2 regions of the Sphingobium sp. 3R8 genome follow, and region 2 is predicted to be linked to the other one. Evidence: riboswitches for the same ligand, from Rfam matches in the RefSeq annotation. Region 2 holds a riboswitch; the other holds the start of a gene.
What was found. A riboswitch is a leader RNA that binds a small molecule or an ion and turns the genes downstream of it on or off. The one in region 2 is predicted to bind thiamine pyrophosphate.
Positions count from the first base shown of each region.

Region 1 (9,644 bases), on a different contig from region 2:
TCCCAGTTCAGTCAATGTGTTGCTATCTGTCTCAATATATTCCGCAGGGAGGCTCGTCCAGCGCTTTCGTGCTGCATTGCCGCATACCGCACAGTTCGGATTTCGCCACATCCCATTCTTCATATGATCGACGATCTCAAGGCGTCGATTGCGAACGTGGCGAAATTTTGGCCGGCGCAATCTTCGACTATTCCATTCCGTGCGATCCGCGGGGCTCGCAGGGAGGGGCATCGAATTAGCGTCGGTGCCCGTGTCAGGAGCCTGGCTTCTCCATGGCGACCAAGGTCTGCCAGAATGCGCCGTGCTGCGTATCGTCATCGCCATCCGTGAAGCGTGGAGAGGTGAAGCCGATCCTTTTCGCCCATAAGGTAATCCAGTCGCGATGGAGAAAAGTGTCCAGCAACGGGTTTTGATTGCCCCTGCGCAGGGTTTCGACACGGTTGTCGAAAACAACGCCATGCAAGGGTTCGTTGATTTCCAGGAATGAGAAGATCAACTTGCCCCCCGGCTTCAGGGCGCGGAAGCTGTCTTCCATGTAGAGAAAACATTCTTCGACCGACAGATGCGTGAAAACAGACCAGTGGTAAAGCATGTCGATTGTGCCCGATGCAGCCCGGATTGTCGGCTGGCGGTGCACATAGGCTTCATAGGTTGGGCATTTTTCCCTGAGTTCTCCAATCAGGCCATCGACGACATCCGTGCCGGTATATGTGCCGCTCCACCCGTTGCGCTGCAGCGCCTGCGCGGTTCTCCCGCATCCGCAGCCTAAATCGAAGACCGCCATGCCATCGGCGAGCCCATGGTGTTTCAGCACCCTGACATGCCCGTCGCCCTGCTCCCGGAACAATTCCATGGAGGTCGCCCCGATCGCTTCGGCAAAGGCGAGTTCACGATCGCCCTTTCTCGCCTTCAGGCGGGAATTTAAATAACGGGTATAGGCTGTTGTGGAATCATATCCTCTCTGACGTACTTTTCGTTTCAACAATCGCCATATGCCCATGTCAGAATCCACTTCAAAAAATATCCGAAGCCCGCCAACTGCTCCGTGGAGGAATCGTCCAGGCGCCGCTGGAGGCCTTGCCGGCCGGAAAAATCAGTTTGCGTTCAATTCGATCGGGCTGCTGCTGCGATAACCGATGGGTTATCTCCGGGGTGAGGGGCACTCACGCCGTTCGGGCTGAAAGCTTGGATGGAGCAGTCCTTGCCCTCGCGCGAAACCGCGCCACTAGTGGACGGAAAGCCATGCCTCTTGTCGATGCTTTCGCGCATGATGGCGATCGAGGCCCTTGAAAATGGCACGCGCCGGTGGGGCTGGGACGCCATCCGCAGAGCGGTACGGGGTTGTGCGATTTCGACCGGCGCTTCGTCAAAGTCAAAAGCCGTCAATTCTTTCACGAAAATCCCCAGACTTGCAGCATGATCGTTGCAATCGAACATGGACTAGCCATCATACCGTATCGCGTCCATATGGTTGACACTGAACCAGCATTTTCATTGGCTATGGCATCCAGGCAGCAACGATGCCGATGTTCTCGGAACGTTATATGGAAGTCAAACCAATTAGAAAGCCTTCTTCTGTCTCGATGCGAGGCCGGCGATGAAGGCGAACTTGCAGCCGCTTGCCTGCTCCAGCCTTCGATGTTAGGCGCCGGTGCATATGCGATCTGCCTCTTAGGAACCTGATACATGAAGCAACTGATAGCGTTCGATCTCGATGGGACTCTGGCGGAGAGCAAGCAACCATTGGGGGACGCGATGGCCGAAGCGCTCACCCGCCTGTTGGGCGTCGCCCATGTTGCCGTGATTTCGGGTGGGGACTGGCCACAGTTCGACAAGCAGGTGGCGAGCCGCCTGCCGGGAGAGGCCGATCGGTCTCGCCTGTGGCTGATGCCGACGACGGGTACGAAGCTCTACACCCATCAGGAGGGTGCCTGGACGCCGGTTTATGCGGAACTGTTCGACGATGAACAGAAGCGGGTGATTCTGGAGGCATTTGATGCGTCGTTGGAAGCAACCGGCTTTGTGCCCGAACAGACATGGGGTGAACGGATCGAGGATCGCGGCAGCCAGATTACCTTCTCCGCTTTGGGTCAGCAGGCGCCGATCCACGCAAAGGAAACATGGGACCCGGATTTCGCAAAGCGTAAGGTGATCCAGGCAGACCTGCACACGCGCCTGCCGGGCCTGTCGATCAATATGGGCGGCGCGACATCGATCGACATCACGCGGGAGGGCGTGGACAAGGCCTACGGCCTTAAGAAACTGCGCGACGCGAGCGGCATTGCGCTCGACGCCATGATGTTCATCGGCGACGCGATCTTTCCGGGCGGCAACGACTATCCGGCCAAGGAACTGGGCCTCGACACAGTGCGTGTGCGCGATCCGCAGGAAACATTGTCGGTGATCGACGCGATCGTGGCCTGCCAGAAGGCGTAAGGCGCGGCGTTCATCTCTTTCGTGAGCGCCTGTTGGCTACCTCCTGCAGCGACTTATGCTGTGTCGGATCTGCCCGTGGCGCCGCCGAAATTTGACATCGCCGGCGGCGGCACGTGTGGACCATTGTGCTGCCGGCCGCGGATGTCTCTTCCGCAAGCCCGTTGAGAGCAGCCCTACAGATTCCTACGATCGTTCTGTCGCTTTCGCCCAACGTCTGTAGCCTATGGCGGCCAACAGGATCATCGCTGCATAAAGACCGGCCGTCAGTCGCAAATCCTTGAAAGCGAACATGCCGACATAGACGATGTCCACTGCGATCCAGAGCAGCCAGCTCGCGGCATGGCGGCGCGCGGTCCAATATTGGGCGACTAGGCTGAAACTGCTGAGCGCCGCATCCATCCAGGGCAGCGCCGCATCGGTGAAGCGATGCATGAACCAGCCGATGGCGATGGCGCCGATCGCGCCGGCAGCCAGATTAGCGGCGGTCCGCGTGGGCGGGAGAGGCATCACTACCACCTCTCCGGCATCGTCCCGGCCCCGCGCCCAGCGCAGCCAGCCATAGAGGATCGCGACGCCGAACAGCGATTGCAACAGCATGTCGGCATAGAGGCGGACGTCGAGGAAAATCTTGAAATAGAGGGCGCAGGCCAGCAGATTGACCGGCCAGCACAACATGCGTCGTTTCGCCGTGAGCCATATGCCGATGAAGCTGACGGCGACGGCGACGATCTCCAGTATCGACATCAGGCCATCGCCTCTCGCGCGAACCGACGCGAAAAATCCTGCCCTGGTGCGGACAGGAACCAGTCGGCATGGCCGACCAGATAATCCTGCCAGGCGACGGCTGCCTGATCGGGATCGCCGACGATACCGGCGAAATAGTCGATTTCCGACAGGGCGAATTCCAGATGGACCAGCGGCAGGAGATGCACGAGCGCGTCCACATCGGCGCGGTCGAGCGGCACTATCGTCCCATAGCCGGCCAGGATCGCCAGAGCTGCGTCGACATCCCCCAGCGCGTCGTCCTGCCCCATGTCCAGCCACCGGAACGCGGTGCGCTCGATCGCGATGGCGAGATCGTGGAGCGCGCAGGTGCGGGTCGCCAAGCCGAAGTCGAAGATGGTGTCGACCTTGCCCTCGGCTGACCAGAGGAGATTGGACGGATGCCAGTCTCCATGAGTCCAGAGCGGCGCCTGCCCAGCCAGCCGCTCGGCAAGTCCTTCGCCCAGCGCTGCGAACAGGCGCGCCAATGTCTGCCTCCAGGGCTTGGCCGCCAGATAGCGCGCAAGCGCCGGACGGGCCGCGACATAGGCGTTAGCGGCCGCTAGAGGATCGCGGGCGGGTAGGATGGTGAAGCTGGCGATCAGCGGATGGTCGCCGCGCGCGGGCGACGCGAAATCCTGCGCGGCGCGGTGCAGCCGTCCCAGCGCCGCACCGGCTTCACAGGCATGGCCCGGCGTCAGGAAGGGCGTCCAGGACAGCCGGTCGCGGTACAGGTCGATGCCCGGCGCATCGCGGTGCAGTTCATAGGTCCAAGCACCCAGCGCGATGGCGCCCGTCCCGTCCGCCGCCGTCATGACATCGGGCACCGACAGGCCCGCCGCCCGCAGATGCGCCATGAACCCATGTTCCTCCGCCAGCGCGGCGGGCGTGCGCAGCCGTTGATGATGGCGCTTGAGGAAATAGGCGCCCCGATCGGTGTCGATCAGCGTCGCCGCCGAAAAGGGACGCGGCGAATGCCAGTTAAGGTCGATCAGCCGCCCCGCACCGGGAAAGCGATCCAGCACGATTTCCGCCTCGGCCCGCGTGATGGCCGGCCATGTCGGCGCTTCGAGCGCCGTTCCCATGCCATGCACGCGATGGCCGCCACTCATGGTCAGAAGGCCCGCGACAGCGTCGCCACGAACGCGCGTCCGCTGCCGATATAATAGCTGGGGGCGGAACCCGCGATCAGCGTGCCGTTGCGGCCGATCGTATCGCGCGCATTGCTGCTGATCGCATACACGCCGGACAGGACGCGCGGGTTGGTGACGTTGATCGCGTTCAGCCGAAGGTCCATGGCGTTCGCGTCGATCAGCCCGGCCAGATGCACGCCGATCGCCAGGTCCAGCGTGGCATAGCCCTTGATGCTCTCGTCATTCATGAACGTCGCATATTGGCGGCCGACATATTTGAGCGCGGTGCTGCCGAACAGGCGGCCGTCGTCATAGGTGCTGCCGACCGCAAACTGAACGCGCGGGCTGCTGACGGCGCGCTTGCCCTTGGTCGGCAACAGGTCGCCACCCACCAGCAGGTCGTCGTTCAGCCGCGTGTGCAGATATTCGCCCGACGCATAGAGGCTGAAGCCCTTGGCCGGGCGATAGTCGATCTCGCCATCGAGGCCATAGCCGGTCTGGCTGCCGCCATTGATGGTCGAATTGACCAGCGCCCCGCCGCTATTGACCACCGTCGCGACTTGCCGGTTGCGGAACCGATAGTGGAAGGCGGTCAGCGAAAGCGACAGGTTGGGGCCGATATAGCGATAGCCCAGTTCCTGCGAGACGCTATATTCATTCTTGAGCGCGCCGGTGCCCTGGCTGACCAGTTCGCCACCATAATAGCTGTTGTAGAGCGCGAACTCATTGGGCGTGCGGAAGTTGGTGGTGACGTTGGCGAACAATTGCTGCCGATCGTCCAGCCGATAATGGACCGCCGCGCGGGGCAAGGCGGCGAAGCTGTCGACATGCACTTTGGACTGCGGCCCCGGCAGATAGTTGCGGCCGTTGCGCAACAGGCTGACGCCCTTGAAGCCCAGATCGACGGTCAGGCGCGGCGTGACCGCGATGCTGTCCGCCAGGAAGAAGCCCTTGGTCACGGTGACCGTGCGCTGATTTTCATAGGCGAGCAGCCGCCCATCGGCGGTGCGGATCGCCTTGTCCTGATAGCCCCAGACATCGACCGGCCGCCCGTTCGCATCGATCGACGTATAGCTTTGGGTCACGCGGTCGGTGCCATAATCGAACCACAGCCCTGCGGTGATGCTGTGAACGCCCGCCTGCAAGGTCAGCTTGCTCACATCGCCGACGCGCCGCTGCTTGCCGGTCCAGTTGCCCAGCACGGTCGCCACGCCGTCCACGGCGCCCGGCAGCGCGATCGGCTGCGTCAGTTCCTCCGTGCCCAGATAATTGCCGGTGGTGGCGAGCTGCGTGCCGTAAGGCGAGTTGCCGTGACCCATTTGCAGATAAGCGCTGCTGTCGAAGGTCAGCCCGTCGCTCAGTTGCAGATGCACCGGCGCGGCGAAATAGAGGTTGCGGAACGGGGCGCGATAAAGCCGCCAATAGCTGGTGTCGCCATCGCTGTAGCGCTTCGTGAAGTTGAAGCCACGCCCATTGGCCTTCCAGTCCGCCATGGTGGGGCTGGGATAGGTGGAGGTGATCGCGTCATTATAGGAGACGGCCAGGCTGGCGCGATTGCCCGCCCCCCATTCGTGCAGCAGCTTCGCGTCGATATGCTGGCGCTTGTCAAAGCCCGCCCCGCGCCAGTTATCCGCGCGGTTATTGGAATAGGAGACGAACGCCTTGAGGCCGCTCTGCCCGATCTCCCCCGTGTCGAACCGCAGGAAGGCGCGCCGCTGATTGTAGGAACCGACCGACAGATTGACCAGCCCGCCCATCTGCGGCGTGGGATCGGCCAGCGTCAGCGACAGCGTGCCGCCCGCCGCCGCCACGACCGGCGCATCGATGTCCGCCGCGCCCTGCGCCAGCGCGATCTGCCGCACATTTTCAGCATCGGCAAATTGGGAGGGATAGGCGTAATAATAGCCGATATCATTTTGCGGCGCGCCTTCCAGCAGCACGCCGATCTGGTCCTGCCCGAGACCGCGCAGCGTCAGGCTGGACGTCGCGGACAGGCCATAGGGGTCGCTGGACGACACATTCGCGCCGGGCAGCAGATTGACCAGTTGAAAGGCGTTGAGCGTCGGCGCCTGCTTGCTGATGAAGGCTTCGGCGATCGAACTGACCGCCTTGGGCGCGCTCTGATCGGGCAGCAGGCCTTGCGGATCGGGATAGCCGGTGACCTCTATGGTCGCGCGATCCGGTTCGTCGGCTTCCGCCGCCCATGCCGCAGGAGCGGAAAAGAGGAGCGCGGTCGCCAGCGCCGCACGGCCAACATGGATCATATCAATCGTCATCGTCACACGTCCACTCCACTGGAGGGACGTGCGGCGTGCCGCATTGCCCTCCCTACGCCGGTATCAGCCGGATCAGGTTCAGCGGGTCGTGGTCTGCTGACCACCTCTCAGCCGCGCATGAGCGGCCCCCCGGGGATGCGCCCCTCTAATATGCGGAAGGCGACGTGGAAAGGCCTATCGGTCGACAACGGCTTGGTTATGGCGAAACAGGCAGGATGCGGCTGTCGCAGGAGAGTAGGAACAGGCCTAATGCTATTCGCGCATGGTCACGACCAGCGCGGAAAGCCGCTCGGCTTCGCCGATATCGTGCGTGACGTAGAGGATCGGGATCGGGCTGCGTCCACGGATCTGGTCGATCGCGTCCAGAATATCCGCCTTGCGGTCACGATCGAGCGACGACAGGGGTTCGTCCAGCAACAAAAAGCGCGGACCGGATAGCAAGGCCCGCCCGATGGCTACGCGCTGCGCCTCACCGCCGGACAGGCTGTGCGGCCATCGGTCGAGCAGATGTCCGATGCCCAGGAAGGCGAGCACATCGTCCATGTTCATCGTGGTGGCAGCACGCCGGCCATATGCCAGGTTGGCGCGCACGCGCATATGGGGGAACAGGCGACGATCCTGAAAGACGTATCCGGCCTGCCGTTGCGCGGCGGGGATGTCGATCCCGGCGTCGCTGTCAAACAAGGTCTGTCCGGCTACGGCGATGCGGCCCCGGTCGGGCGAGGCGATCCCGGCGACCATATCGAGGACGCTGGTCTTGCCAACGCCGGATGGGCCGACCAGCGCTACCAGCGGAGATTCCGTGCTGCAGGATAAGGCGATCGATCGCCCTCCGACCGTCCGTTTGACGTCGATGTCAAATGACATGACGTCCTCCCCGCGCGATCCGCCGCACCAATATTTCCGATAGCATCAACGCGCCGAGCGACAGCAGGATCGATATTATGGCGAAGCGGGTGACGATCGGCTCCCCGTTCGGCATCTGCATGGCGGCGTAAATGGCGATGGGCAGGGTGCGGGTTTCTCCCGGCACGTCGGACACGAAGGTGATCGTTGCCCCGAATTCGCCCAGCGACCGGGCGAAGCCCAGCACGACCGCGGCCAGCACGCCGGGCAGCGCCAGCGGCAGGGAAATGGTGAGGAAAATCCGCATCCGCGAGGCGCCCAGGGTCGCAGCCGCACACTCCAGCCGCCCGTCGATCGCCTCGATCGACAGGCGGATAGCCCGCACCATTAACGGCACCGCCATGATGGCGGCAGCGAGCGCTGCGCCGGTCCAGCGGAACAACAACGTGACGCCCAGCACTTGGGATAACCAACTCCCGATCAGTCCGTTCATGCCGAACAGCAACAGGAGCAGCCATCCGGTTACCACGGGCGGCAGCACCAGCGGCAGATGGACCAACGCGTCGACCAGCAATTTTCCCGGGAAATGCCAGCGCGACAATATCCAGGCGAGGAAGAAGCAGATCGGCAGGCTCAAGGCGACGGCGACCAGGCTGACCTTGAGCGACAGGGCCAGGACGATCCATTCGTCAGGCGACAGGGGGGCGATCAAGGCGCGGTGAAGCCGTAGCGCGTCAGCACGGCGCGCCCCTTGGGCGAAAGCAGGAAGCGGCGGAACCCGTCGGCATCAGCGTGCCGGCTGTTCTTGAGCCGGGCAACGGGATAGCGGATAGGCGGGTGGCTGGCGGGCGGGAAGATCCCCACGATCCGCACCTTGCGCGACGCGCGCGCGTCGGTCGCATAGACGATGCCGAGCCGCGCTTCGCCGCGCTCTACCAGGGCCAGCGCGGCGCGGACATTTTCCGAACGCACGACTTTGGGCGCTACCGCCGCCCAGACACCAAGCGTCGTCAACGCGGCCTTGCCATATTTGCCGGCTGGCACGCTGTCCGGGTCGGCCATGGCGAGCCGCGACGAACCCAGCGTCTTGGCGATCGGCATGTCCCGACCTATCGTCAGCCGTACCGGCTGACGGAGGGGGGAGACCAGGACCAGCCGATTGCCGGCGATGTCCGCCCGCGTGCCGGCCTGGACCGAGCCTGCCTTCTCGACGACGTCCATCCAATCCTCGTCGGCGGAAACGAACAGGTCGGCTGGCGCCCCGGCCCGAATCTGACGCGCCAGTGCGGATGAACCGGCGAAGGAGAGGATCGGCTGCGGATGCCCCTGTCGCGCCCATTCGACCGCCGCAACCGCGAGCACATCCTGCAAGCTGGCGGCGGCCAGCACCAGCGGGCCGCGTTCATTCGCGCCGCCGGCCGGGTTGGACAGCGCCAGAATGAGCATAGCGGCGAAGGATCGAAGGAGGGCGCGCATCATGCGGCCTTTTTGCGCCGCATCGTCGGGCAACTCAACCGCGAACGCGCTTTGCGATCTTTTTCCCGACATCTCGATCGGTTACATGCGCGATGATGACGGCAATTAAGACGCTATGCGGCCGATGCGCCATGGGGTGTGGCGTGCGGGCCATGGCTGCCCTGAGCGACGACGATGCGCGGGGCGTCTTCATCGAGGGCGACCGCATTCACCCGACCAATATGGGCTGGCTCTGTCCGGCAGGCGAGGCGCTTGCCGCTGACACGGGACTGGATGGCCGGCTATTGCATCCGTTGCTGGCCGGCAAGCGCGTCGGCCGGGACCGCGCGATCGCCCATGCCGCGCGTCGCCTGTCCGACATCATCGCCCAGCATGGTCCCGCAAGTGTTGCACTCCATGTCGCAGGCGACCTGCCGACCGAGGATTATTTCGCGGCCAACAAGCTGATGAAGGGTTTCATCGGTTCGGCGCATATCGATGTCCCGTGGCATAACATCGCTACGCGTGCGCAGATTGCGGCCTTCGGTGAAGATGTTATGCCCGCGAGCGGCGAGGATGTCGATGGCGCGGAGCTGATCCTCGCAATCGGTGCGGGCGTGCTGCGGCGCCATCCGGTGCTGGCGCACCGGGTCGCCATGGCGCGGGAGGAGAGGGGCACGCAACTCGTGATCGTCGATCCCGATCCCGGCGCGCGGCTTCTGCCTGCGGACCTTCA
Region 1 covers NZ_JAIQXR010000004.1:175,559-185,202, reverse strand. Annotated here, with positions in the region: gene K9B33_RS05725 (class I SAM-dependent methyltransferase) at 254-1,000, opposite strand; gene K9B33_RS05720 (hypothetical protein) at 1,105-1,437, opposite strand; gene K9B33_RS05715 (HAD-IIB family hydrolase) at 1,687-2,436, shown strand; gene pnuC (nicotinamide riboside transporter PnuC) at 2,620-3,180, opposite strand; gene K9B33_RS05705 (phosphotransferase enzyme family protein) at 3,180-4,310, opposite strand; gene K9B33_RS05700 (TonB-dependent receptor) at 4,313-6,607, opposite strand; TPP riboswitch at 6,640-6,749, opposite strand; gene K9B33_RS05695 (ATP-binding cassette domain-containing protein) at 6,860-7,474, opposite strand; gene modB (molybdate ABC transporter permease subunit) at 7,464-8,162, opposite strand; gene modA (molybdate ABC transporter substrate-binding protein) at 8,162-8,932, opposite strand; gene K9B33_RS05680 (molybdopterin oxidoreductase family protein) at 9,025-9,644, shown strand, end outside.
Region 1: it holds a riboswitch for thiamine pyrophosphate, as region 2 does, so the genes downstream of both, K9B33_RS05700 (TonB-dependent receptor) here and K9B33_RS11845 (DUF2065 domain-containing protein) in region 2, are expected to answer to the same signal.

Region 2 (5,278 bases):
GCGGACAATTCGATCCCGCGGGGGGTGATGACGACGGAGAGACTATCCCCGGCGGCGGCGTTGAGATGGGCGAGCAACTCCTTGGGGAGGATGACCCCGGCGCTGTTGCCGATCTTCGTGATTTTGAGGGGCATGTTCATACGGGAGTTATAACATAAAGTTGTATCGTCGCCAAATGCCCCATGTCGAGGCTAGCCCGCTATTGGTGCATGGCCATAATAAGCGAAGATTTCCATCATTCGGTCAGCGCTGATCCCATGCTCCTGTGCAACAGCCAATGGATAATCGTCATCCATCACCCAAAGGAGTGGGCGCTTCCTGCCGGGCCGAAGTTGAACCCATACACCGATAGCCTCATTCCCATCAAAGTCAGCCAACCGATTGCAGAGCCAGCCACTCCACAATTCCTCCTGCGAAGGATGGATTGAATCAAAGCCTTCTATATATTTTTCAAAGTTTTGCCGTGAGAGCGTGGACCAGCAGCCAAAGCCGAAATCGTCACACATGCCCTGCACGGGGATAGTCAATATGCAACGGACGAAGAAATGCTCGCCGTTCAGCACGCAAAAATCCTCGGACAGAAAATCGCCGTCCATTCTCAACGCGCCATTCGGTTCATATTCGGGAACATGGGGCCATGGATCGGGCGCGTGCGCTGCTAAGTCGAACGGCCAACGATGTTCCTGATCGCACGAGCCACAGAGCCAGCGCCCCTTCTGCAATTGTTCAGATGACGTCGAAGCGCGAGCGAGGCGCAGAATATTCCACATATGCTGCGCCCAGTTCGGCATCAATCATGCTCCCTGCCGCCAGCACCCATATAGAGCTCGCTGCCGCTGTCCTTGAAGACCTTGCTCATCTCTTCCATGCCCTTGAGCGCGGCGGCCTTGCTGGCGGCGGCGGTTTCTGCGCCGGTGGGGCCGGTGGCGATGAAGCCTTCGACATTCTGGTTCTGCTTGGCGGCGAAGTCGCGGACGTCCTGGCTGATCTGCATCGAGCAGAATTTGGGGCCGCACATCGAGCAGAAATGCGCGCTTTTCGCGCCTTCGGCGGGGAGCGTCTGATCGTGATATTGTTCCGCCGTTTCGGGATCGAGCGACAGGTTGAACTGGTCGCGCCAGCGGAATTCGAAGCGGGCGCGGCTGAGCGCGTCGTCGCGGACCCTGGCGGCGGGGTGGCCCTTGGCCAGATCGGCGGCATGGGCGGCGAGCTTGTAGGTGACGACGCCGACCTTCACATCGTCGCGGTCGGGCAGGCCCAGATGCTCCTTGGGCGTGACGTAGCAGAGCATCGCCGTGCCGTACCAGCCGATCTGCGCCGCGCCGATGCCGCTGGTGATGTGGTCATAACCCGGTGCGATGTCGGTGGTGAGCGGCCCCAATGTGTAGAAGGGCGCTTCGCCGCAGACCTGGAGCTGCTTTTCCATATTCTCCTTGATCTTGTGCATCGGCACATGGCCCGGCCCTTCGATCATGACCTGCACATCCTGTTTCCAGGCGCGGTGGGTCAGTTCGCCCAGCGTGTAGAGTTCGGAGAATTGCGCTTCGTCATTGGCGTCGGCGATCGATCCGGGGCGCAGGCCGTCGCCCAAGGAATAGGCGATGTCATAGGCCTTCATGATCTCCGTGATCTCGTCGAAATGCTCGTAGAGGAAGCTTTCCTTGTGATGGGCGAGGCACCATTTCGCCATGATGGAGCCGCCGCGCGAGACGATGCCGGTCACGCGCCTGGCCGCCATCGGGATATAGGCGAGGCGCACGCCCGCATGGATGGTGAAATAATCGACGCCCTGCTCGGCCTGCTCGATCAGCGTGTCGCGGAAAATGTCCCATGTCAGGTCTTCGGCGACGCCACCGACCTTTTCCAGCGCCTGATAGATGGGGACGGTGCCGATCGGGACGGGCGAGTTGCGCAGGATCCATTCGCGCGTGTCGTGGATGTTGCGCCCGGTGCTGAGGTCCATGACGGTATCCGCGCCCCAGCGGATCGACCAGACCAGCTTGTCGACTTCGCTCGCCACGTCGGACGCGACGGCGCTGTTGCCGATATTGGCGTTGATCTTGACCAGGAAATTGCGGCCGATCGCCATCGGTTCGGATTCGGGATGGTTGATGTTGTTGGGGATGATGGCGCGGCCGCGGGCGATTTCGTCGCGGACGAATTCGGGCGTCACATAATCGGGGATGGACGCGCCGAAGCTTTCGCCGTCGCGGACATAGGAAGCGAGGCGGGCGCGGCCCAGATTCTCCCGTTCCGCCACATATTCCATTTCCGGCGTGATGATGCCGCGGCGGGCATAGTGCATCTGGGAGACGTTGGCGCCGGCCCTGGCGCGCAGGGGGCGCTTCACGACGTTCGGGAAGGGCTGGACGCGTCCATTTCTGGATTCCGGCACCGTCGAGACTGTGCCGGTGGCGCTGCGATCCGGGCCTTTGAGGCCATTATCCTCCGGTTTGATGGCGCGGGCGTCATATTCCTCGACATCGCCGCGGGCCATGATCCAGTCGCGCCGCAACTGGGGCAGTCCCGCCATGATGTCGATGCGGACATCGGGATCGCTATAGGGGCCGGACGTGTCGTAGACGCGCACCGGCGGCTCGCCGCTGCCCGGCTCCAGATGGATTTCGCGCATCGCGACCTTCAGCGGGCCGACATGGATCTTCTTCGACCCCCGGATGGGGCCGGTGGTGACTTTCATAGCGGCCTGCCGGCCGGTGGAGCCTTCGGCTTCGGGCATTTCGGTGCGGGCGGCGACATCTGCCATGAGGATACCTTTCAGACGGAAAGTGTGGCGCGGCCGGTGAGGCCCGCAAGGAAGAGGAGAAGGCCGAGTATCAGGGCGATCAGCGCCCAGGTGCGGATGAAATTCGTCGACCAGTGGCCGATGCGGATCAGCGGACCGGGTACGGCCAGCAAGGTCGCGCCTTCGATCAGGGCGACATAGCCGATCAGGCTGACGATAATGGCGAGCGGGTCGGTCCAGATGCTGTGGATCAGCACCAGCGTGCCCCCGACGGCGAAGACGGCGAAGCCCAGCGCCACGACCAGCCCCGGCGACCGGTTGAGATCGTCCATCACCGCGCGCCAGCGCTGCGGACTGGCAAGCCCGCCCAGACCGATGACAATCATGTAGAGGCCGATAATTTCGGCCAGGCGCAGCGTCAGAACGGAAATCGTATCCATGGGCCGCCTCTCTTCGTCTCTTTTCAAGGACGCGGGGCGGGTGCGGTCTGCTGGTTACACAAGCCGTTCCCTCCCTACGCCGGTCTCAACCAGATCAGGTTCAACGGGTCGTGGCCACATCAGCCACCTCTCAACCGCCTGTGCGCGGTCCCCCGGGGATGCTGGACAGGGTAAGGACTAAACGGCACAAGGTCCAGCACCATATGTTCGATCACCTATCCTCCGACCGGCCTGGCCCCGATCTGTCCACCAAGGCTGGCCGCAAGGCGTGGCGGCACGAGATGCGGATGGTGGCGGTGCGGCCGCGCCGCTGGGGACTGTGGCTGCTGACGCTGGGTTTCCTGCTGGTGATGGCCCCTGCCGCCTTCGGCCTGCACAGCCTATGGGGCTGGTCGCCCAGTTTCATCGGGAGCCTGTTGATGCTGGCGGCGTTACCCCTGTTGATAGCGAGCGCGGTGTTGCGGGCGCGCTATATGAAGGGGCGATCGACTTTGCCGGGGGACAAGCACTGATGAAAAAGAGGATGATGCTGTTGGTGACTGCGGCTTTGTTGACCGGCGCCGGCGCGCCCCCTTCGCCTGTTTCGGCCCCTGCCCCGGCGGACGACCCGTTTCTATGGCTGGAGGATTGGACCGGCCCGCGCGCGATGCAATGGGTGGAGGCGGAGAATAAGGCGACGGTCGCGACCTTGCAGGGCGATCCGCGCTATGCCGGTTACTTCAAGGACGCGCTCGCGATCGCATCGGCCAAGGACCGGATCGCCATGCCGATGCTGATCCACGGCCGGGTCTATAATCTCTGGCGCGACGCCGATCATCCGCAGGGCATATGGCGCTATACCAGCGAGGCTGATTATGCGACCGACGCGCCGCGCTGGACGACGGTGCTGGACCTGGACGCGCTGTCGAAGGCCGATGGCAAGAAGTGGGTGTGGAAGGGCGCGTCCATCCTGGACCCCGACGAGCGGCTGGCGCTGATCCATTTGTCCGATGGCGGCGAGGATGCCGTGACCCTGCGCGAGTTCGATCTGGTGACCGGGCAGTTCGTGGAGGGCGGGTTCGCCATTCCCACCTCCAAACAGAATGAGGACTGGCTGGACAAGGACACGATCCTGCTCGCCCGCGATTGGGGCGCCGATGCGCAGGGGAGCAGCATGACGGCGTCGGGCTATCCCTTCGTGGTGAAGACATTGAAGCGCGGGCAGCCGTTGTCCGCCGCACAGGAAATCTATCGCGGCGCGCCCAGCGATCAGGTCGGGACGTTTCCCATGATCCTGTCGGATGGCGCGGGTAATCGTGCCGCTTTCCTCTATCGCGGCGTCACCTTCTTCGGCAACGAAACCTATCTCGTCACCGCCGATGGCGTGAAGAAGCTCCCCCTGCCGGCCAAGAGCCAGTTGCAGGGCATGGTACAGGGTCAGGTGCTGATCCAGACCAGTCAGGACTGGGCCAGTGGCGGCGTGACCGTACCGACGGGATCGCTGGCAGCGGTGCCGTTGAAGGCGCTGCAATCCGGCGAGACATTGAAGCCGCAGATTCTATTCGCGCCCAATGCGCGCCAGTCGATCGATGGCGTGGCTGCGACAAAGGATCGGGTGATCCTGGCTATCAACGACAATGTGCGCGGGCGGGTGCTGGTGCTTTCGCCCGGAACGAGCAGCGGTGCGAGCGGCTGGACGACGACGCCGGTGACGTTGCCGGACAATGCGACCATATCGATCGCGAGCGCGACCGACAAAAGCGATATGGCCTATCTGTCGGTGGCGGGTTTCCTGGCACCGACCACTTTGTGGACGCTGGACGCCGCCAATCCGAAGCCGCGACAGGTGAAGGCGATGCCCGCGCGCTTCGACGCCGCCGGGCTGGTGGTGGATCAGTTCGAAGCGACGTCGACCGACGGGACGAAAATTCCCTATTTCATCGTCCATCGCAAAGGCATGAAGCCTGACGGTTCGACGCCCACGATCATGACGGCCTATGGCGGCTTCGAAATACCGATGACGCCCAGCTATGCGGCGATCACCGGTAAGCTGTGGCTGGAGCGGGGCAATAGCTTCGTGCTGGCGAATATCCGGGGTGGCGGCGAGTTCGGCCCG
Region 2 covers NZ_JAIQXR010000010.1:151,692-156,969, forward strand. Annotated here, with positions in the region: gene K9B33_RS11830 (AbrB/MazE/SpoVT family DNA-binding domain-containing protein) at 1-140, opposite strand, end outside; gene K9B33_RS11835 (DUF2199 domain-containing protein) at 192-791, opposite strand; gene thiC (phosphomethylpyrimidine synthase ThiC) at 791-2,764, opposite strand; gene K9B33_RS11845 (DUF2065 domain-containing protein) at 2,776-3,183, opposite strand; TPP riboswitch at 3,238-3,348, opposite strand; gene K9B33_RS11850 (hypothetical protein) at 3,387-3,695, shown strand; gene K9B33_RS11855 (prolyl oligopeptidase family serine peptidase) at 3,695-5,278, shown strand, end outside.